One region of the Bradyrhizobium sp. CCBAU 53351 genome, then DNA from elsewhere that is predicted to be linked to it. Evidence: riboswitches for the same ligand, from Rfam matches in the RefSeq annotation. Region 1 holds a riboswitch; the other holds the start of a gene.

Region 1 (10,986 bases):
ATCGCCGGCATGATGCGTCACGGCTTTCGCGGGGCCGCGGAGATCACCGCAACGCTGGAGCATATGGCCGCCTTCGCGCATCTTGCCGGCGCCGTGCCGCCGCATCTGTTCGATCTCTATTACGACGCGACGCTTGGCCATGACGACGTCCGTGCCTTCATGGCGCGCGAGAATCCTGCGGCGCTTGCCGCGATGGAAACCTGTTTTGCGCGCCTGCACGATGCGGCGCTGTGGCAAACGCGCCGCAACTCGATCGCGGCGGCGCTGCGGGAGGCATCATGAGCGCGTCTGCGGTCAAGGGCTGGTGTCCCGGCGCGCTGCGCCCGATGCTGTCGGGCGACGGGCTCGTGGTGCGGGTGCGGCCGTTCGGTGGGCGGCTTGAAGCGCCACAGATCATCGGGCTTGCCGAACTCGCCGGGCAACACGGCAACGGCCTGATCGATGTGACGAGCCGCGCCAATCTCCAGATCCGCGGCGTCAGCGAGCAAAGCCACCGGCCGCTGCTCGACGGCCTTTCGCAACTCGCGCTGCTCGACCCCGACGCCGAGATCGAAGCCCGACGCAATATTCTGGTGACTCCGTTCTGGAGCGGCGGTGACGAAACCCAGTCGCTCGCCGCTGGGCTGGAGGAGGCGCTGGCCGATCGCGGCCTCGCGCTTCCCACCAAGTTCGGCTTCGCCATCGATGACGGACGGTCGCGGGTGCTCGCCGGCGATTCCGCCGACATCCGCATCGAGCGCGATCGCGCGGGCCGCCTTCTGGTGCGGGCCGACGGCGCGCGGCTCGGCCGCTCCGTCGCGCGCGGCGAGGCCGTGAGCACGGCGCTGGCGCTCGCAAGCTGGTTCCTGGTCTCCGGCGGCGCGAAGGACGGGCGCGGCCGGATGGCAGCCCACATCGCCTCCGGCGCGGCGTTGCCGCCATCGCTGCGCGGCGAGACGGAGCCTGCGCCCGTGATGGCGGCGTCGCGGCCCGGGCACTATCCGCAAGGCGCGATGGTCGGCGTCGCGTTCGGGCAGCTGCTGCACACGACGCTGCATCAGTTCGCCGGTTGTGGCCATGCGCTACGCATGACGCCCTGGCGAATGGTGCTCAGCGAAGGCAAGCGCGAGATGCCGAGCGCGCCGGGCCTCATCACCGAGCCCTTTGATCCCGCGCTGCGCGTCATCGCCTGCAGCGGTGCGCCGCGCTGCCGCGAAGCCCATGCCGATACCCGCGCGCTGGCCGCGGCGCTCGCGCCGCGCATCGCCGCCGACGCGCGGCTGCACGTCTCCGGCTGCGGCAAGGGCTGCGCCCATTCCGGCACGGCCGCCGTCACGCTGGTTGCGACGCGCGCCGGCTTCGATCTCGTCCGCAACGGTTCGATCCGCGATGAGCCGGTCCTGCGCGGGTTGAACGGCGCCGACATCGTCAGCGATCCCTCGATCCTCGTCGGAGGGAACTGATGCCGCACATTTACGAGACCGATGGCGCGGCGATCTACCGGCAGTCCTTCGCCACCATTCGGACTGAGGCCGATCTTGCCCGCTTCACGCCGGCCGAGGAGCAGGTCGTGGTGCGGATGATCCACGCCGCCGGCATGGTCGGCCTGGAGGCCCATATCCGCTTCACGCCGGGCATGGCGACGATCGCTCGCGCCGCTTTGCAAAGAGGCGCGCCGATTCTGTGCGACGCACGCATGGTTTCGGAAGGGATCACGCGTGCAAGGCTTCCCGCGGCCAATGCCGTCATCTGCACGCTCGGCGATGAGACCGTGCCCGCGCTCGCGCAATCCATGCGCAACACCCGCTCGGCCGCGGCACTCGAACTGTGGCGGCCGCATCTGGACGGCGCGATCGTCGCGATCGGCAATGCGCCGACGGCGCTGTTTCATCTGCTCAACATGCTGGAGGATACAGACTGCCCGCGGCCGGCGGCGATCATCGGCTGTCCGGTCGGCTTCGTCGGTGCAGCCGAGTCCAAGGCGGCGTTGATGGCCGCTCCGCCGGCGCCGGCGCTGACCGTCGAAGGCCGCCTCGGCGGCTCGGCGATCACGGTCGCGGCCGTCAACGCGCTGGCGAGCCGGAGCGAATAGCGATGGGACGCATCATCTGCTGCGGTCTCGGCCCCGGTGATCCCGATCTGATGAGCGTGCGCTCAGACCGCACGGTGCGGGCTGCGAAGCACGTCGCATACTTTCGCAAGAAGGGCAGGCCGGGCCAGGCGCGGCGCATCGTCGAGGGCATGCTCGCGACTGACGTCACCGAATACCCCATGGAATACCCTGTCACGACGGAGATCGCCTTCGACAGTGCGGAATACGTCCAGCTGCTCGCCGGTTTCTACGACGAATGGGCGGAGCGTCTGGCGCGGCTTTCGCGTGCGGTCGACGTCGTTGTGCTCTGCGAGGGCGATCCTTACTTCTACGGCTCCTTCATGCATCTGCACACGCGCCTGCAAGGGCGTGTCGAGATCGAGGTGATCGCCGGCATTCCCGGCATGGTCGGCTGCTGGAACGGCGTCGGCCAGCCGATCGCGCTTGGCGATGATGTGACGACCGTGCTGATGGGCACGCTTCCCGAAGGTGAGCTCGAGCGCCGCATGCGGGATTCCGATGCGCTCGTCGTGATGAAGACCGGCCGTAATCTTGCGAAAGTGCGCCGCGCGCTCGCATCTGCCGGCCGGCTGGACGACGCCTGGCTGGTCGAGCGCGGCACCATGCCGGGCGAGCGTGTGGCGCGGCTCGCGGAGATCGATGCCGCCGACTGTCCCTATTTTGCGATCGTGCTGGTGCACGGCAAGGGCCGGCATCTGGAAGCCGCCGAATGACGGGCACGCTGACCATCGCGGGCCTCGGGCCGGGCAGCGATGCCCTGGTGACGCCCGAGGTCACGGCCGCGCTTGCCACCGCGACCGACATTCTCGGCTACGCGCCCTATGTCGCGCGCGTGCCGCCGCGTGCTGGGCTGAAGCTGCATCCCTCCGACAATCGCGAGGAGCTGCAGCGCGCCGGCGAGGCTTTGCGGCTCGCCGCAGAAGGCCGGCAGGTCGTCGTCGTGTCATCCGGCGATCCCGGCGTGTTCGCGATGGCCTCGGCCGTGTTCGAGGCGCTGGAGCAGGCGCCGCAATATCAGGCGCTGCCGATCCGCGTGCTGCCCGGGATCACCGCCATGCTGGCGGCGGCTGCGCGTGCCGGCGCGCCGCTCGGCCATGATTTCTGCGCGATCAACCTCTCGGATAATCTCAAGCCCTGGACGATCATCGAGAGGCGTCTGCGCCTCGCAGCGGAAGCCGATTTTTCGATTGCGATGTACAATCCGCGATCGGCGAGCCGGCCCGAGGGCTTTGGCCGCGCGCTCGCGGTGCTGAAGGACGCCGGCTGCGGCGAGCGCTTCGTCATCTTTGCGCGCGCGGTCAGCGCGGCCGACGAGAAGATCGTGACCGTGACGCTGAACGAAGCGGCGCCGGAGATGGCCGACATGCGCACGCTGGTGATCGTCGGCAATTCGCAGACGCGCCGTGTCGGCCGCTGGGTCTATGCACCGAGGCGGGTCGAATGACCGAGCCACTCCATCACCTCAGCGACGCTCTCGACCCGTCGGCGCTCGGGCAGCGTCGGCCGCGAGATCATGACCACGGGAAGGCCGAGCATGCGGGCCGCGTCGACCTTGGCACGCGCGCCGTCGCCGCCGGAATTGCGGGCGACGATCCACGCGATCTCGCGGGCGCGCAGCATCTCGAGCTCGCTGTGAAGCGTGAACGGCCCGCGCGACACGATCACGTCAGCGGCGAAGGGCAGGGCCGCCTCCTGCGGATCGACGAAGCGCAGCGTGTAGGCATGCTGCGGCTTCATCGCGAACGGCGTGATATGCTGGCGGCCGATGGCGAGGAACACGTTCGCGGGCGCCTCCGGCAGCGCGGCGGCGGCGGCACTGATATCTGCAACCTCGATCCAATTGTCGCCGGACATGCTGCCCCAGGGCGCGCGCTCCAGCGCGAGCAGCGATGTCCCGGTGTCCGCGCAAGCTTCGACCGCGTTGCGGCTCATCTCGGCTGCGAATGGATGCGTCGCGTCGATCACATGCGTGATGCGCTCGTCGCGGATGTAACCCGCAAGCCCGCTGACGCCGCCGAAACCGCCGATGCGGGTCGGCAGCGGCTGATCGGCCGGCACGTGAGTGCGACCGGCGTACGAATAGACGGCATCGATGCGCGCGCGCGCGACCTCGGCTGCGAGCGAGCTCGCATCGGCCGTCCCGCCCAGTATGAGGGCGCGCATCATGGCTGATCCCTGGCTGACCATCATCGGTATCGGCGAAGATGGCCTTGCCGGGCTGTCGGAAGCAAGCCGAAAGGCGCTTGCCGATGCCGAAACCGTCTTTGGCGGGGAACGGCACCTCGCGCTCGCCGGTGTGGGCAGTCGCGGCCGTGCGTGGCCAGTGCCATTCGATGCCGGTGTCGTGCTGAGCTGCCGCGATCGGCCGACGGCGGTGCTCGCCTCTGGCGATCCGTTCTGGCATGGCGCAGGCGCTGTTCTCGCCGAGAGACTCGGTAGCGACGAGTGGATCGCGCATCCGGGACCGTCGACGTTTTCGCTCGCGGCTGCGCGCTTAGGCTGGCGGCTGGAGACCACGATATGCATTGGCCTCCATGCCGCGCCGTTCGAGCGTCTCGTACCGCATCTGGCGCGAGACGCGCGCATCATCTGCCTGATGCGTGATGCAACGGCGGTTGATGCTCTCGCGAAATGGCTGACCGATCGCGGATGGGGTGCCTCGCTGATGTGGACACTCGAGGCGCTTGGCGGGCCACAGGAATATACCGACCAGCATCGCGTCGACCTCTTTGCCGAGGAGGTGACCTCAAATCTGGTCGCGGTGGCCTTGTGGGCGAGGGGCACGCAAGGCATTCCCCGCAGCTCAGGGTTACCGGACGATCTGTTCGCCCACGACGGCCAGATCACCAAGCGCCCTGTGCGCGCGCTCGCGCTCTCGGCGCTGGCGCCGCGTCCGGGCGAAGGGCTGTGGGATATCGGCGCGGGATCGGGGTCGATCTCGGTCGAGTGGGCACTGTGCGGCGGGACGGCAACCGCCATCGAGGCGCGTGAGGATCGCGTCGCGAACATCAGCAAGAATGCAGCCGCGTTCGGGCTGGCGCACCGGATCAGCGTCGTCACGGGGAAAGCGCCCGAAGCGCTCGCTACACTGGAAGCGCCGGATGCGGTCTTCATTGGTGGCGGCCTCGATCGTGCGATGTTCGATGCCGTCTGGTCGCGCCTCGCGCCTGGAACGCGGCTCGTTGCACATTCGATCACGTTGGAAACCGAAGCGCTGCTCGGCGAGCTAGAGCAGGGCCATGGCGGTCAGCTGATGCGGGTCGAGATCGCGCATTCCGCGCCGCTCGGCCGCTATCGTTCCTGGGAAGCTGCACGGCCGGTGGTGCAGTGGAGTGTGACCCGATGAAAGTGGCTGGCTTCGGGTTCAGGAGAGATGTCACGCTGGCCTCGCTGCGCGATGCGCTGCGGGCGGCGGGCGGTCCCGAAGGTCTCGCAGCGATGGCGACTGTCAGCGACAAGGCCGACGCGGAGCCGCTAAAGCAGCTCGCGCGTGAGTGCGGTGTGCCGATCAAGGCTGTTCCGGCTGAGATGCTGGCCGGGATCGCAACGCCAAGCCAGTCGGATCTCGTGATGGAGAAGTTCAGGACCGGATCGGTCGCAGAAGCCGCGGCGCTCGCGGCGGCTGGCCCTCGCGCGCGGCTGATTGCGACGCGGGCGGTCTCGCAGGATCGCACCGCAACCGCCGCAATCGCGGAAGGAGACGGCGCATGACGGTGCATTTCATCGGCGCCGGGCCGGGCGCGCCAGATCTGCTGACCCTGCGCGGCCGCGACCTGATCGCGGCCTGTCCGGTCTGTCTCTATGCGGGCTCACTGATCCCTGACGGCGTGCTTGCGCATTGCCCTCCCGGCGCGCGCATCGTCAACACCGCGCCTTTGTCGCTCGATGAGATCATCGCGGAGATCGCCACGGCGCATGCCGAGGGCAAGGATGTCGCACGGCTGCATTCCGGCGATCTCTCGATCTGGTCGGCGATGGGCGAGCAACTCCGCCGCCTGCGCGCGCTGGGCATTCCCTTTTCGGTCACGCCGGGCGTGCCGTCCTTCTCCGCCGCTGCGGCAGCGCTCGAGGCTGAGCTGACCCTACCGGGGCTTGCCCAGACGGTCGTCCTGACGCGCACGCCGGGCCGCGCCAGTGCAATGCCTGACGGCGAGAAGCTGGCCGCGTTCGCCGCGACCGGCGCGGTGCTCGCGATTCATCTGTCGATTCACCTGCTCGACCAAGTCGTCGCCGAGCTCACGCCGCATTACGGCGAAAATTGTCCGGTCGCGATCGTCTGGCGCGCAAGCTGGCCGGACCAGCGTATCGTGCGCGCGACGCTCGGCACGCTCGATGCAGCAGTCGGCGCGGAGATGGAGCGTACTGCGCTGATCCTGGCCGGCAAGACGCTTGGCGCTACGGATTTTGACGAGAGCCGCCTCTACGCCGCCGACTACGACCGTCGCTACCGACCTGTCGGCGCCGAGCCTCGCTTTCCGGAGGCGTCGTGATGGCGGTGGGCCTTGTCATCTCCGCACCGGCCTCCGGAGTCGGCAAGACCACGCTGACGCTGGCGCTCGCACGCGCCTGGCGCCATCGCGGCCTGAACGTGCAGTGCTTCAAGAGTGGCCCCGACTACATCGATCCCGCCTTCCACGCGGCCGCGACGGGCCGCGCCTCCGTCAATGTCGATAGCTGGGCGATGGACCGCGGCACGATCGCCCATCTCGCCAGCCGCGGCGCGGATGCCGATATCGTGCTCGCCGAGGGCTCGATGGGCCTGTTCGACGGCGTCGCCGCGCGCGGCGTCTGCGGCACCGGTGCTACCGCCGACATCGCGGAGATGCTGGGCTGGCCGGTGCTGCTGGTGATCGACCCCTCTGGACAGGCGCAGACAGCGGCGGCGATCGCCGCAGGCCTGCGCGATTACCGCGCCGGCGTGCGCCTCGCGGGCGTCGTGCTCAATCGTGTCGCCAGCCCACGCCATGAAGACCTGGTGCGGCGTGCGCTCAAAGATGCCGGCATCGCCGTGTTCGGCGCGCTGCCGCGCCATGCCGAGATCAGCCTGCCGAAGCGGCATCTCGGCCTGGTGCAGGCCGAAGAGCAGGCCGAGATCGGCAAGCTGATCGACGAGGCCGCGCGCTTCGTCGCCGAGCATGTCGATCTCGCTGCCGTGTTGCGCTCCGCAGCCGGCTGGTCGCCGCAGCCGGCCGCAAATGGCCTGACCGTGGTGCCGCCCGGCCAGCGCATTGCGTTGGCGCGTGATGCCGCGTTCTCCTTCGTCTATCCCCATATGCTGGAAGCCTGGCGCGCGGCGGGCGCCGAGATCCTGCCGTTCTCGCCGCTGGCCGATGAAACGCCTGACGCGAGCGCCGATGTGTGCTGGCTGCCCGGCGGCTATCCCGAGCTTCATGCCGGCAGGATCGCGTCCAATGCGCGTTTTCGCGAGGGCCTGCGCGCCTTCGCCGAAACGCGACCCGTGCATGGCGAATGCGGGGGCTATATGGTGCTGGGAGCCGCTTTGACCGACGCGGACGGGATCCGCCATGAGATGACAGACCTGCTTGGCCTCGAGACCAGCTTTGCCAAACGCCGCATGCATCTGGGCTATCGCCTCGCGACGCTCGCCGCGCCGATGCCGGGATATCGCGCCGGGGCGCGCCTGCGCGGCCACGAGTTTCACTATTCGACCATTCTCGCCCAGCCTGACACGCCGCTCGCGGTCGTGCATGATGCGACGGGTGCAGTCATCGCCGAAACCGGCTCGCGGCGCGGCCGTGTCAGCGGCACGTTCTTTCATCTGATCGCGGAGGATCGGTGAGCGGATTCGTCTCCTTCATCTCCGCCGGACCCGGCGACCCCGAATTGCTCACGCTCAAGGGCGCCGCGCGGCTGCGCGAGGCCGACGTCGTGCTCTATGACGATCTCGCCTCGGGCGCGATCCTCGATCTTGCCCGGCCCGAAGCCAATCTCGTCTCGGTCGGTAAGCGGGCAGGGCGGCCCTCGACCAAGCAGCATCACGTCAACCGCCTGCTGGTCGACTATGCCGTAACGGGCGCGCGCGTGGTGCGGCTGAAGTCCGGCGATGCCGGGATATTCGGCCGCCTCGAGGAGGAGATCGAGACGCTGCGCGAAGCCGGCATCGGCTATGAGATCGTCCCCGGCGTCACCTCGGCTTGCGCCGCCGCGGCTCAGGCCGGCATTCCCCTGACAAGGCGCCACACCTCGCGCCGGGTGCAGTTCATCACCGGCGCGGACGTCACCGGCGAGCTGCCGCCGAACCTGAATTGGGCGGCGCTGGCCGACCCTGAAGCGACGACCGTGGTCTATATGGGCCGGCGCACCTTTCCGGCGCTTGCCGCAAAATTGATCGCGCATGGGCTTGCCGCGGATACGCCGGCGCTGGTCGCCGAATCCCTCGGCCGTTCCGACGAGCGGCTGGTCCGCACCACCATTGCCGAGCTTGCCGAGCAGCTTGCCCGCGGCGGCGCGGCTTCCACCGCCGCCGTGATCCTGTTCGGCGCGCTGGCAGGGGATTATCCGTCGTGACGGCCGCGGCCGCCCTTCGCCTCTTGACGCAGGCGCGCCGAAAGGAGCACACAGGAGAGGCATGGTGCTCAACGCGGCGCAAAGCGCCGGAGCATAATCGGGAATGGGGATGGGCGGACCAAGTTGCGGCGCTCAAAACCCCAGCCGCCCCCGCGACTGTAAGCGGTGAGGGGCTCCGATCAGCCACTGGGCCGCAAGGCCCGGGAAGGCCGGAGAACCCAGTGAACCGCGAGCCAGGAGACCGGCCCTGCACGTTTTGAGGCCAAGGCCGTCGGGTGTGACGGCAGGAAGGATCTGAGCCATGCATATCGAACCCGGGATCGTGACGGGCGCCAAGCTCGTGTTGAGTTACGCAACCGGCATCGCCGCAGGCGGCGTTGCCCTGAAGCTCGCGGCCGAGACCGTACGCGAGCAGGGCATGACGTCGTTTGCCGCGCGCGCCTTGGCCACGACGGTCCTCGTCTTCGTCTTCTTCGAGATCCTGCCGCACTTCCCGGTCGGCGTCTCCGAGGTCCACTTCATTCTCGGCTCGACCTTGTTCCTGCTGTTCGGTGCGGCGCCCGCCGCCTTTGGCCTCGCGTTCGGCCTGCTGCTTCAGGGCGTGTTCTTCGAGCCGGCCGACATCCCGCAATACGGCATGAACGTCACGACGCTCCTGGTGCCGCTGTTCGCGATCCAGGCGATCGCCACACGGACCATCCCGCGCAACACCGCCTATGTCGATTTGAAGTATCGCCAGGCGCTGGCGCTGTCGACGACCTATCAGGCCGGCGTGATCGGCTGGGTGGCGTTCTGGGCGCTCTACGGCTCGGGCTTTGCGATGAGCAACCTCGCCAGCATCGCGACGTTCGCCGCCTCTTACGCGCTGGTCATCGTGATCGAGCCGCTGGCCGATCTGGCCGTGCTGGCGCTGGCGAAGTCGCTGCGCGGCGTCACCGCGCCGGGCTTCGTCACCCCGCGCCTGCACAACGCGGCCTAAAGAGACAAGGGGCGGCCGTCATGGCCGCCCCCCCGGCGCCCGCGATGCTCACGCTTTCCCTGATCGGCATCGGTTGCGGCGATCCTGGCCAGCTCACGCGCGCCGCCATTGAAGCCATCAACGCCGCCGATCTCGTCCTGATCCCGCGCAAGGGAACGGCGAAGTCCGATCTCGCCGATCTCAGGCGGACGATCTGCGCGGATGTTCTGACCAATCAAACGACGCGTATTGCCGAGTTCGATCTTCCCGTGCGCGACACAGAGGAAGCGGATTACCGCAAGGGCGTGGACGACTGGCACGATGCGGTTGCCGCGACCTGGCAGCACGCGGTCGCAGATCATCTCAAGGGTGAGGGCAAGGTTGCGCTGCTGATCTGGGGCGATCCCTCGCTGTATGATTCCTCGCTGCGCATTGCGCGGCGGCTCGATCCCTTGCCCAAAATCGAAGTCGTACCCGGCATCACCGCGATCCAGGCGCTGTGCGCGGCCCATGCGCTGCCCCTCAACGACATCGGCGAGCCATTTCTGGTCACGACGGGACGGCGCCTGCGCGAAGGCGGCTGGCCGCAAGGCGTCGACACCGTGGTGGTGATGCTCGACGGCGGCACGGCGTTCCAGTCGCTCGATCCTGATAGCCTCCACATTTACTGGGGCGCCTATCTCGGCATGCAAGATCAGATCATCCTATCCGGCGCGCTCGCCGAAATCGGCCCGCGCATCGTGGCCGTGCGGCAGGAGGCGCGCGCGCGCCACGGCTGGATCATGGACAGCTACATTCTCAAGCGGACGCGTTAAGCGAGGCAGCATGCTCCCCGACTGGGTCACCGACAAATGCCCCGAAATCTCCGCGGTCCATCGCGACGCGGCGATCGCGCGTCAGGCGCAACTGACGAAGCCGACCGGCGCGCTCGGCCGGCTCGAGCAGCTCGCGATCGAGCTCGCGGGCTTGCAGGCCACCGAGCAGCCGCGCGCGGCGCGCGTGCCGATCATCGTCTTCGCCGGCGACCACGGCATCGTCGCGCAGGGCGTGTCGGCCTATCCGCAAGCGGTGACCATCGCGATGATGGCGAATTTTGCCGCGGGCGGTGCCGCGATCTCGGTGCTGGCGCGCGAGCTTGGCTCCAGCCTGGAAGTGGTCGACGCCGGCACGCTTGCGCAGGAGGAGATGACGGGAATCGTCACCGACAAGCCGCGCCGTGGCACGCGCGATTTCAGCGTCGAAGCCGCGCTCACACCTGCGGAACTGGCGTTCGCCTTCGAGGCGGGCCGGCGCGCCGTGGAGCGCGTGGCGGCCAATCCGCCCGATCTCCTGATCTTCGGCGAGATGGGGATCGGCAACACCACCACATCGGCGGCGATTGCCGCGAGCCTGCTCGGCATCAGCGCCG
Region 2 (10,986 bases), 780 kb from region 1:
GCTTGAAGGCCGAGGACGCTGGACGGGATGGATCGCATCGTCACCATCCGCCTCAGGATCAAGCGCTGCACGAGAAGTTCTATTCGAACTGGCGCATGCCGGACAATCCGGTTCTGAGCTGCTGCAACAATGCGGATTGCTACCCGACCGAGATACGCTACGTCGAAGGCAAGATCTACGCCCGGCGCCGGGAAGACGGGAAATACATCCTGATCCCGTCCCAGAAGGTCGAGCGCAACAGGGACAATCCCGACGGCCGCAACCATATCTGCGCGCCCCCGCCGGCCGCCTCTCTGGTCGATACGGTCTACTGCTTCGCGCTGGGAGGTGCCACGTGAGATTCATATTGGTGAACGGCAGAACCCCGTTCCGCAAGACGTCGTGTCTGTGGTGCTGCGAGGAGATCGACGGTGGCTATCTGCGCGATGCCAGGACGCTGCTGCGCTACTGCGGCTACGAGTGCTACGCAATTCACCAGGAAGCGGCGCCGGTGATCCAGGAGCGTACGCGCGCGGCGTCCTGAGCAGACGGGCAGGAAAGAGGCGAGGACACGGCATTGAGATTCATGCTCGTCAATCAGGAACATCCCCGCCACGGCGCGGCCTGCAGCGCATGCGCCCGGCCGCTGGGTTCGAGTTACGTCCGGCAGGTGTCCAGGCAAGAGCGGTATTGCGGCTACGATTGCTACCGCCAGCAGACGGCCATGGACGTGCTGTGGCCTTACCGCAGCGCGATCGAGACGGTCGCGGTGCTGACGGCCATCACGAGCTGGAGCTGGATGATGCAGATGGGCGCGCTCTCGCGCTCATTGGCTGAGGCATATCTGCGCGTGCACAACCTTCGAACCCTGGAAGGAGGTGACGGCTAGCCTCACGATGCCGGCCGCGCAGATCCGTCGGCCGCAGTTCCCGCGTCCAGCTTCGCGCCGCGTCCAGCCCCGGCGGTCGCGAGGCTAGGGCGATGGGGCTGCGGCCGATGCCGTTGGTTCCGCGCTCACTTCGTGCGTCGTGACGCGCTGCTCGGATTTCGCGGCGATCATGCCGCTGTCCTCGAACCTTGCGCGGTAGACCTGCACGTTCTCGATCACGCGCTGGACGTAGTTGCGCGTCTCCGACAGCGGGATGCGCTCGACCCAGTCGACCGGATCGACATTGGGATCCCTGGGGTCGCCGCGGGCCTGCACCCATTCGCGCACCCGGCCACGGCCGGCATTGTAGCCGGCGAAGGTCATGATCTGGTTGCCGCGATATTCCGACAACAGCGCGCTGAGCTCGGCCGCGCCCATCTGCGTGTTGTAGACGGGATCGGAGACCATCTTGTCCCAGTCATAGGTCAGGCCGAAACGCTTGGCGGTATCGCGTCCCGCTTCCGGCGTCACCTGCATCAGCCCGACCGCGTTGGCGGCCGACTTGTCGCGCTGGTCGAACGAGCTTTCGGTGCGCGCCACCGAATAGATCACGCTGGTCTCGATCGCAGGCGCGACCTGCCGGTGCTCAGGGATGCCGATGGTCGGAAACGCGTAATGGTCGAGCGCGAGCCCGCGCGCCAGCGCCGTCTTGCCGACCTCCAGCATGACGCGCGCATCGCTGCGCCGTCCGGCGAGCTCGCCGAGCGATTCCAGCGCGGTGACGTCGGTGCTCTCCTTGGCAAAGTCTTCGGCATAGTAGAACACCATGTCGCGCTCGCCGATGCCGTAGAGCATGTCGGCGGCACGCACGCGCTCGTCCGTGGGCGGCGTATCGGCGGCGGCCAGGACGGGCGAGGGCGGACGCAGCTCGATGCGGTCGAGGCCGAGCTTTGCACGGGCCAGCTGGCCGTAATAGGCGGTCGGATAGCGCGATGCCGCCCGATAGCTCATGCGCGCATCGGCCACAGCACCCATCGCCTCGGCGGCGCGGCCACGCCAGTAATGGGCGCGCGATAGCGCGATCGGATTGGCCGAGCCTTCGTCGATGGCGGCGAAGTGCACCATCGCCGTCCTGGGATCGTCGAGGAAGCGCAGCGCGATCCAGCCGCACATGAAGTGGTAGTCGACGCGGTAGACCTCCTTCTCCGGCACAGCCGCAGTGCGTACCACGTCGTAGGCGGTCTTCGCCTTGCCCTGGTCGAGCAGCTTGCGCGCGAGCAGGCGGCGCTCGCGCCACCAGGCATCGGTATCCTGCGCCGCCATGGTCTCGGGTGCAGCGGCCAGGATCACCTCGGCGGCATCGTCGATGCGATCCTTCTGCAGGTGCCATTGAGCGCGGCACAGCACATAGCCGAGGTCGCGGCGTGCATCGGTCGCCACGTCGTCGAGATAATCCTTGGCCTTGCTGGCCTTGCCGGTCACGGCGGCGCAGGCCTTGACGATTGCGAGCGCATCCTCGCCGAGCCGTCTTGCGGCGCGGCGGGCGCCGGCGTAGTCCTTGGCGCCGAGCCGCCTGTCCATGCGGGCGCGATGATCGTCCGCAGTCAGGAGATCGCGGAACGCCTCGTAGGAATCCTCCTCGCTGCGCTCGGACAATTCGTCCGTGCGCCAGGCCTCGCGCACCAGCCGCGTGGCCCGGTCGGTATCGCCTTCGGCGAGCAGCACGCGGGCGAGCGCGAACTTGCCCTTGGCGCTGATCGGACGGTCCATCGTGAATGTGTGCACGATGGCGGCGTCGCTCTTCTCCTGCCACAGCCGCGCCTCGGCGCGGCGGCGCAGCAGGGTGCGGCTCGGCCAGTCCGGATTGGCGGCGAGGAAGGCGGCGTAGCGCTTGAAATTCGCCGTGCTCTCGGAATGGCGCAGCATGAACCAGTCGGCGAGCTTCTGCCCCGCAGGATCGGCAATGCGATCGCGCGCCGCGCTTGCGTCCTCGGTCTTGCCCTTGCGCGCGAGGTCGATTGCGTCCTTCAGCGCGGCGAGGTCGCCGGTCAGCGGCGGCGACGCCGGTTTGCTGGACGGCTCGTCGCTGCTCTTCGACTTGCGCTTGGCCTCGGCATGCTTGCCATTTGCTTGCTTGACATGCCGCGCCTTGCCGCTAGCTGCATGACGCGACTTGCCGGCTTTGGCCTCATGAGACTTCTTCGGCGCGGACGATTTGTGACTGCTCTTCGCCGCGAGCTCGGTCGGAAGGAGGGCCAATGCGGCCACGGCAACGACACACGCGAGCGAGCGTAGGCACTGGTTCATTCCATGGTCCCCCTGCGAAACCATTACAAACCAAGGTCCGCGACGACATGCGGCTTGAGAATCAAAGACGACGGCAAACGATGCCACGGCATCGTTTCGCATCCTTCACGCTGTCGCAACAATGCGGCAAAATACGGATTGGAACCGGGGAACTTGGGAAGGGACAGTCCCTTTAACCATTGTTAACGCATTGGGCTCGCGCGCCGCTTGCCGACGGCTCACCGCGTCATGGATGCGCAGATGCGCGTGTTCCCTGGACCAAATCCGGTGTATTGAGTTCCCGGTTCCGTCCTTTCACCCTTTGCCCCCTGCACCTATGCCGATTTTCAACCAGTCGATCCGGCGCAAGATCGTCGGCATCGCCCTCGGATTGATCGTCCTGATGCTGGTCACCTCGGTCCTGTCGATGGTGATGTCGAGCCAGGTCGGCGTCCTCCTGGACGAGCTGACCAACCGCTACATCCCCGCCTACAGCCATCTCGCCCGCGCCAACATCCGTTCTCTGGAGCGGGCGCTTGCGCTGCGGCAGATGGTGATGACCCGAATGGGATCCTCGTCGGACGAGGAGGCCTATGCGGCGCGGCTTCGCGACTTCCAGGCATTGGACCGCAAGTTCGAGGAGGAGGCCGAGACCGCGCGCAAGCTCATCAACGCGATCATCGACGATCCCAGAACCTATTCCGACAATGCCGCGCTGGCGCGGCTCGACGTTCGGATCGAGAGTGCCGTCGCCGAGCTGCGGCGCGATCTGGACGAGGGCAATGCCAGACTGGTCAAGCAGGTCGACGCCAAGGACATGCCCGCGGCCCGCGGCACGCTGGAGCATCTCGATATCTTGCGCGATGCGTTCAACCGCAAGATCGACGCGATCCGCGCCGACATGCTGGCGCAGGTGTTCTTCTCGACGTCGCAGGTGATCAGCCGCCAGCATCAGGCGATCGTCGTTTCGGGCGTCGTGACCTTGCTCGCCGCGATCGTCGGCTTGGTCTTTGCGCTTCTGGTGTCCAGCGGCATCACGCGACCGGTGCGGCTGCTGCTCGCCGGCGCCCGCGAGGTCGAGGCCGGCCGCTTCGACAAGACCATCACCGTCTCCACCCAGGACGAGATCGGCGAGCTCGCCGCGGCCTTCAACCGCATGACCGAGCAGCTCCGCCACAACGAGCGGATCCGCGAGACCTTTGGCCGCTACATCGATCCCAAGGTGGTGCAGGGGCTGATCGACCGGCCGGAGGTCGCGATCGACGGCGAGCGCCGGGTCATGACCATCATGTTCTGCGACATGAGCGGCTTCACCTCGATGAGCGAAGGCATGACGCCGCGCGGCCTCGTCAGGGTGATGAACCACTATTTCACGGTGATGTCCGCGCCCATCCGAAGCAATCGCGGCGTCATCGACAAATATATCGGCGACGCCATCATGTCCTATTGGGGCCCGCCCTTCATCGAGGAGGGCGAGCAGGCGCTGCTTGCCGGCACCGCGGCCATCGAGATGGCCGACCAGGTGCCCGCGCTGCAGCGCCAGCTGCCGGACCTGCTCGGCATTCGCGCCATGCCCGCGCCGTGCGATTTGCGGATCGGCATCGCCACCGGTGAGGTGCTGACCGGCAGCATCGGCTCGGAGCTGATGATGAGCTTCACGGTGATGGGCGATGCCGTGAACCTGGCCTCGCGGCTGGAAGCCGTCAACAAGGTCTACGGCACCCGCATCCTGATCTCGCAGGCCACCGCCGAGGCGATCGGATCGCAGCTCGAGCTGCGCGAAATCGATCGCCTGGCAGTCGCCGGCCAGACCGCGCCGCAGGCGATCTTCGAGGTGATGGCGAGGGCTGGCGCGCTCACGGATGCGCAATTTGGCTTGCGCACACACTATGCCGAGGCGCTCGCCGCCTATCGCGCCCGGCGCTTCGACGCGGCGCGCGCGGCCTTTGGCGCGGCGCTCGAAGCCGTCCCCGGCGACGGCCCCTCGCGCACGATGCTCGGCCGCATCGCGCAGTTCGAGGCGGGCCCGCCGGACCAGGGATGGGACGGCGCCTGGCGCCTCGACAGCAAATAGGCTGCCGCACCGGAAAAATTCATTCTACGGGATAACGATGTTCGCCGTGACCTATTTCCCGGGCTTAGGTTGGATGTCCTTGAGGCGTTTGATGGGGACACGCCGATGCCAGAACTTCAGGACAGGCTGGAACGGTTCGAGACGCTCACCGCCGAATGCGAGCTGATCGCCAAGCTCGCCACCGACAGCACCAAGCGCGAGTTCTATCTGAAGCTTTCGGACCAGTACCGTCAGCTGGCGCTGGACATGCGGCAGGCGATCGCGACCAAGGCGGCGGAAACTCAGGCGGCGGCCTGAGGCCGGCTGCAATCCGTTCTTAACGTTTGGCGCGCATCCTGATGGCATGCGGGCGTCGCTGATCGGCGGTGCCCGTGTTGGGAAGGCCGGGGTTCGCTGCAATGCAGCGTGCGCCGTGAACGTCGTTTTGCCATGCCTCACAGGGCAATCCCATGCGCCTCGTTGCCGTGATCATCATCGCGCTCATGACGGCGGCCTGCGACCAGGAGCAGGACATCACCGGCTCGACGCCGGTCTGTCCCTTGCGGAACTACAGCTACAACCCCCGCGACATGAACCAGTGCGTCAATGCCTGTAAATCATGCGATCGCGGCACGACCGTCACCTGCACGACCTCCTGCAGCCTCAAGGGCGCGCGCTGAGCGCATCGCCTGCTGCCTTGCAGGGATCGCAACCGCGCCATCCCCGGCCGCCATCGTCCCCGCCATCTCGACCTGATAGGGTCGGTTGAGCAGGGGGACATCGGATGAAATTCGCAAGCTTCGAAATCAACAGCGCGGCGTCATGGGGTCTGGTGGAGGGCGACACCGTGGCCGATCTCGGCGCGGTGCTGCGCGATCGCTATCCCGATCTCAAATCGGCAATCGCCGCGGGCGTTCTGTCCGAGGTCGCCGCCGCGGCAGCCCGGGCGAAGCGCTATCCGCTGGCCAGCATCGCCTTCCTGCCTGTGATCCCGAACCCCGACAAGATCCTCTGCATCGGGCTCAACTATGAGAATCACCGCAAGGAGACCGGGCGTACCGAGGTCGAGAATCCCACCGTGTTCGGCCGCTTCGCCAACAGCCAGACCGGGCATCTCACCGACATCATCCGCCCGAAGGTCTCGACCCAGCTCGACTTCGAGGGCGAGCTCGCCGTCGTGATCGGCAAGGCCGGCCGCTACATCCCCCGCGCCGAGGCGTTCGGCCATGTGGCCGGCTATGCCTGCTACAACGAGGGCAGCGTCCGCGACTACCAGCGCCATACCCATCAGTTCACGCCGGGCAAGAACTTTCCCGCCACCGGCGCCTTCGGTCCGTTCCTGGTGACGCCCGACGAGGTCGGCGAGGTCGGGCCGCTGCGGCTGCAGACCCGGCTCAACGGCGAGGTGGTGCAGGACACCACCATCGATCAGATGATCTTCGATATCCCGCGCCAGATCGAATATTGCTCGCAGTTCACCCGGCTCGAGCCCGGCGACGTCATCGCCACCGGCACGCCGGGCGGCGTCGGCTCGCGGCGCACCCCGCCGCTCTGGATGAAGGCGGGCGATGTCGTCGAGGTCGAGATCGACAAGGTCGGCCTCCTTCGCAATGCCGTCGCCGACGAGGTCTAACGGAACCGGCGGTGCTGGGGCACCGGAACGATTCACGTGGGTTAGCCATTGAGACGCGGGCAGGACGCGGAGTCCGATGGAATGGGTATGCTCGATCCCGGCCGATTTCTGGTGTCGTGCTCGCATTGCGATGCCTGGCCGATGGCGGCCAACGTGAAGCGGTCGAGCTGGTCGGCGTCGCCGCATGAGGTTCGCTTTGTCTGCACGCGCTGCCGCCGCGAGGAGACTGCGATCGTCTCGGCCTCCGGCGAATTGACCCCGATCAAGCGCGTCGATGTTCCGCCTCGCGATGTCGCTGCCGCCTGGGCCCAGGCCCAGCGTTTGCGAGGGCGGACTTGAGCCGCAGTTGCTACACCGACTGCCGATTGACTCTCCGGCGGAACGGCACGTAGATGATCGCGACGGTTCTCCTCATGGAGATCAAAAGGGAATGTGGTGCGGGGCGTCCCAACGCCGGGATTTGTCTCAACGCCACGGCTGCCCCCGCAACTGTAAGCGGTGAATCTTTCGTCCTGTGCCACTGGGAATCTCGGTCCTGGGAAGGCGACGCAAGGTAACGACCCGCGAGCCAGGAGACCTGCCGTCAGCCGTGGTCACACGCGAGGATGTCGGTCGGGGAGTACAGACATTGGCTTCACCGGAGCAGCCCATTGCTCTGCCGTGAAACCTCGTTCGCTGTGACGTGCCACCGACGTCATACCGAGGTTACAACATTGTCCCGTCTCGCTTCTGCTGCCCGGCGCCTCAGCGTAGGCCTGTTCGCATCCGTCTCGCTCCATTCGCTCGGTCTCTCCGCGGCCTTCGCCCAGCATGCTGTCGCCGAGCAGTTGCCGCCGGTCGAGGTGAGCAAGCCCGACGATCAGAACCGCACGCGGGCCAGGGCGATCGGTGAGGGTGAGGCGACGAGGCCGCGGCGAGCCGCGAATGTCGCGCCGGCAGGCAATGGCACCGGCTCATCCGGCCCGGGCTCCGGGGCTGTCGCCGGTGACGGCGGCATCATCGGAGCAGCCACGACCGTCATCACGGCCGCGGATATCGCGCATGCGCCGTCGCAGACGCTTGCCGAGATCATCGCCACGCAGACCCCGGGAGCCCAGATCACGACGTTCTATGGCGGGCAGATCGGCGCCAAGACCAGCGTGGACCTGCGGGGCTTCGGCGCCTTTGCCACCGCCAACACGCTGGTGCTGGTCAACGGCCGGCGGCTCAACGACGTCGACATGGCGCAGGTGGACCTTTCCACCATCCCGCTCAATTCCATCGAGCGTATCGAGATCACGCGCGGCAATTCCGGCGCGGTGCTCTATGGCGACAACGCGGTCGGTGGCGTGATCAACATCGTCACCAAGACCGGAAGCGGCGGACCGCCCGTGACCGCGCGCATCGAGGCCGGCTTCGGCTCGTTCAACACCAGGCTCGGCAATGTCTCGACCTCGCTCAATTCGGGGCCGTGGTCGACCTCGTTCTACGGCAATGCCGTCAGCACCGACGGCTATCGCGACAACAATCGCTATTCCCAGCAGAATGGCGTCGGCAATCTCAATTACACGACGCCGGGCCTCACGGCGTTTCTCACCGTCACCGGCGACAATCAGGAGCTGCGCCTGCCGGGCGGCCGCACCGTCGATCCCTCCATCGGCCTCGACGAGCTCAAGACCAGCCGGCGAGGCACGAGCACGCCGTTCAACTACGCCAACCAGCAGGGCATTAGCGCGACAGCCGGCTTCGCCAAGACCCTGGTCAACGGCGTCGATCTTATCGTCGACGGCGGTGTGCGCGACAAGAAGCAGCAGAGCGCGTTCTTCTCCAGCCCGGCGCCGGTTCCTGCCTTCTTCACCTCGACTTATGTCGATTCCAACCTGACGACGTGGTCGATCACGCCGCGGCTCAGTGTGAAGAGCCTGTTGCTCGGCATGCCGTCGCAGTTGCTGACCGGCATCGACTACTACGATGCGAGCTTCCGGCAGGACCGCGGCGCCGGGCAGGGGCTCGCCGCCTGGCACAATTACGACCTCAGGCAGCAGACGGTCGCCGGCTATTTCCAGCACACATTGGGAGTCGCGCCCACGACCGACATCTCCTACGGCGCGCGGGTGCAGAACGTCAGGCTTGCGGCACGCGACAATTTCGACGCGGCGGCGCCGTTCAACGCCGACATCGGCGCGTCGTCGCTGACCAGCGAGGAGACCCAATATGCGCTGCATCTCGGAGCCGAGCATCGCCTCAATGACATGGTCTCGCTGTTCGGCCGCGCCGCGCGCGCCTTCCGCACGCCTGACGTCGACGAGCGGCTGTCCTCGGGGCCGTCCTTCGATCCTCTGACCTTCGCGGCCATCCCGCAAACGTTTCAACTCAAGACCCAGACCTCGCAGGACATCGAGGGCGGCCTGCGCATCAAGGGCGGCGGACTGCAGCTGCAGAGCAGCCTCTATCTGATGGACCTCACCAACGAGGTCCATTTCAACCCGGTCCTGTTCTACAACACCAACCTCGATCCGACCCGCCGCTACGGCTCGGAGACCAGCCTGTCCTACCGCGTCAACGACGCCCTGCTGCTGCGCTCCGGCATGGCCTATACCCGCGCGGTCTTCCGCGAGGGCGTCTGGGCCGGCAACGACGTGCCGCTGGTGTCGCGCTATACGGCAAGCGCCGGCGTCACCTGGAACATCTGGCAGAACTATCTGGTGCTCGATGCCACCGCGCGGTTCTGGAGCGAGCGGCGCATGGACAACGACCAGGCGGGCACGCAGAAGCCGATTCCGGCCAACGGCACGATCGATCTCAAGCTCAGCGGCCAGGTTGAGCGCTACTTTTGGTCGCTCAGCGTCAACAACGTGCTGAACGCGCTCTACTACGACTACGCCATCGCCAGCACCTTCACCGACGGCCGCTTCAGTGCCTATCCGCTGCCCGGCCGCTCCTATCTGCTCAAGGCCGGCGCGACGTTCTGATCAAGGCTTACACCTCGCTACGGCTGTCGCTCACCCTCAGATGAACTGGTATTCCTCAACAAGGAGATCATCCATGGCCCTCAGCATCCTGCCGTCTCACGGCGACGGCTTCCGCCTTCACCCGGTCGCGCCGCGCCTTGCGCCGATGTTCTGCCTTGCGCTGCTGACGGCATCATGCGCGCTCGCAAGCTTCGCTTTCGCCTGCGTCACGCCGTTTGCGGCCTTCGCCGTCGTTGCGGCGGCGATGCTGCCGCTGCGCCCGGCGCTGCTCGTCGTCACCGGCGCCTGGCTGGTGAACCAGACCATCGGCTTCGGCGCGCTGCACTATCCCGTTGACGCCGGTACCATCGCCTGGGGCTTTGTCATCGGCGCGGCTGCGCTGCTGGCGACGGCGATCTCGTCGATGGTGCCCGGCCTGCTGCCCCGGGGGCGCACGCCGCTGGTGCTCGCGATCATGCTCGTCACGGCCTATGCAGTTTACGAGCTCGCGCTGCTCGCCGCGACGCCGTTCCTGGGCGGCGAGGGCGCCTTCACCGTCGCCATCGTGACGCGCATCGCCCTGACCTGCGCCGTCTGGCTCGCTGGACTCGTTGCGGTATGCGAGATCGTCCGCCTGGTCGATCCGTTCAGACACAAGGGCGCAATGTCGGCCTGAGCGACGCCATCGTAGATCGTAGCCCGGGGAGCGTAGCGATACCCGGGACAGTGCTGGTGGAATCCCGGATGTCGCTCCGCTCATCCGGGCTACGCGGCCGTGCCCTGTGTCGGCCTCTGTCAACCCCTCGCCGCGAAAATATTCCACTTTACCGAAATTCGGTTTTGGCGCATATGTCGCCCATCCCGGCTCACCAGGAGGGGCGATCTCGAGGTCGTCTTGATCGCGAGCCGGGTTTGCGGTGGACGCGGCAGCGTCGGCATGAGAGGTGCGGGCAGGGCGGGTAGTCCCTGTGAGCCCGCGGCCGCGTGCAGACGAACGGCGCTGCTAGGCTTCGTCTCGCCTGTAAGTTTTCAGCTCCGTCGACAGGGCTGGAAATACTGCGGCGACATGGCGGGCCGTGCGTACGGCAAAACCGTGTGGTCCTGGCCGTCGTTGCTACGGTCAAGCCGGATCGAAGATGCGCGCGAGCCCAACCGGGTGGGCGGCATCATCCAATTCGAACGGCGAGGGAGGCCAAAGGAAAGTTCGGCTCCCGGGAGAGCGCGGCATAAGCCGTCC

What was found. A riboswitch is a leader RNA that binds a small molecule or an ion and turns the genes downstream of it on or off. The one in region 1 is predicted to bind cobalamin.
Region 2: another riboswitch for cobalamin. It lies ahead of XH83_RS16465 (TonB-dependent receptor); the one in region 1 lies ahead of XH83_RS12715 (energy-coupling factor ABC transporter permease).

The regions. Positions count from the first base shown of each region.
Region 1 is NZ_CP030059.1:2,735,038-2,746,023, forward strand. Features, by position in the region: gene cobN (cobaltochelatase subunit CobN) at 1-282, shown strand, start outside; gene cobG (precorrin-3B synthase) at 279-1,442, shown strand; gene XH83_RS12670 (precorrin-8X methylmutase) at 1,442-2,071, shown strand; gene XH83_RS12675 (precorrin-2 C(20)-methyltransferase) at 2,074-2,805, shown strand; gene cobJ (precorrin-3B C(17)-methyltransferase) at 2,802-3,536, shown strand; gene XH83_RS12685 (cobalt-precorrin-6A reductase) at 3,512-4,258, opposite strand; gene cbiE (precorrin-6y C5,15-methyltransferase (decarboxylating) subunit CbiE) at 4,257-5,438, shown strand; gene XH83_RS12695 (cobalamin biosynthesis protein) at 5,435-5,803, shown strand; gene cobM (precorrin-4 C(11)-methyltransferase) at 5,800-6,582, shown strand; gene XH83_RS12705 (cobyrinate a,c-diamide synthase) at 6,582-7,892, shown strand; gene cobA (uroporphyrinogen-III C-methyltransferase) at 7,889-8,620, shown strand; cobalamin riboswitch at 8,666-8,885, shown strand; gene XH83_RS12715 (energy-coupling factor ABC transporter permease) at 8,922-9,599, shown strand; gene cobF (precorrin-6A synthase (deacetylating)) at 9,644-10,393, shown strand; gene cobT (nicotinate-nucleotide--dimethylbenzimidazole phosphoribosyltransferase) at 10,404-10,986, shown strand, end outside.
Region 2 is NZ_CP030059.1:3,511,321-3,522,306, forward strand. Features, by position in the region: gene XH83_RS16420 (hypothetical protein) at 1-338, shown strand, start outside; gene XH83_RS16425 (hypothetical protein) at 335-523, shown strand; gene XH83_RS16430 (hypothetical protein) at 566-868, shown strand; gene XH83_RS16435 (lytic transglycosylase domain-containing protein) at 953-3,154, opposite strand; gene XH83_RS16440 (adenylate/guanylate cyclase domain-containing protein) at 3,471-5,207, shown strand; gene XH83_RS16445 (hypothetical protein) at 5,313-5,504, shown strand; gene XH83_RS16450 (hypothetical protein) at 5,657-5,866, shown strand; gene XH83_RS16455 (fumarylacetoacetate hydrolase family protein) at 5,971-6,819, shown strand; gene XH83_RS16460 (hypothetical protein) at 6,901-7,158, shown strand; cobalamin riboswitch at 7,205-7,419, shown strand; gene XH83_RS16465 (TonB-dependent receptor) at 7,533-9,770, shown strand; gene XH83_RS16470 (hypothetical protein) at 9,844-10,425, shown strand.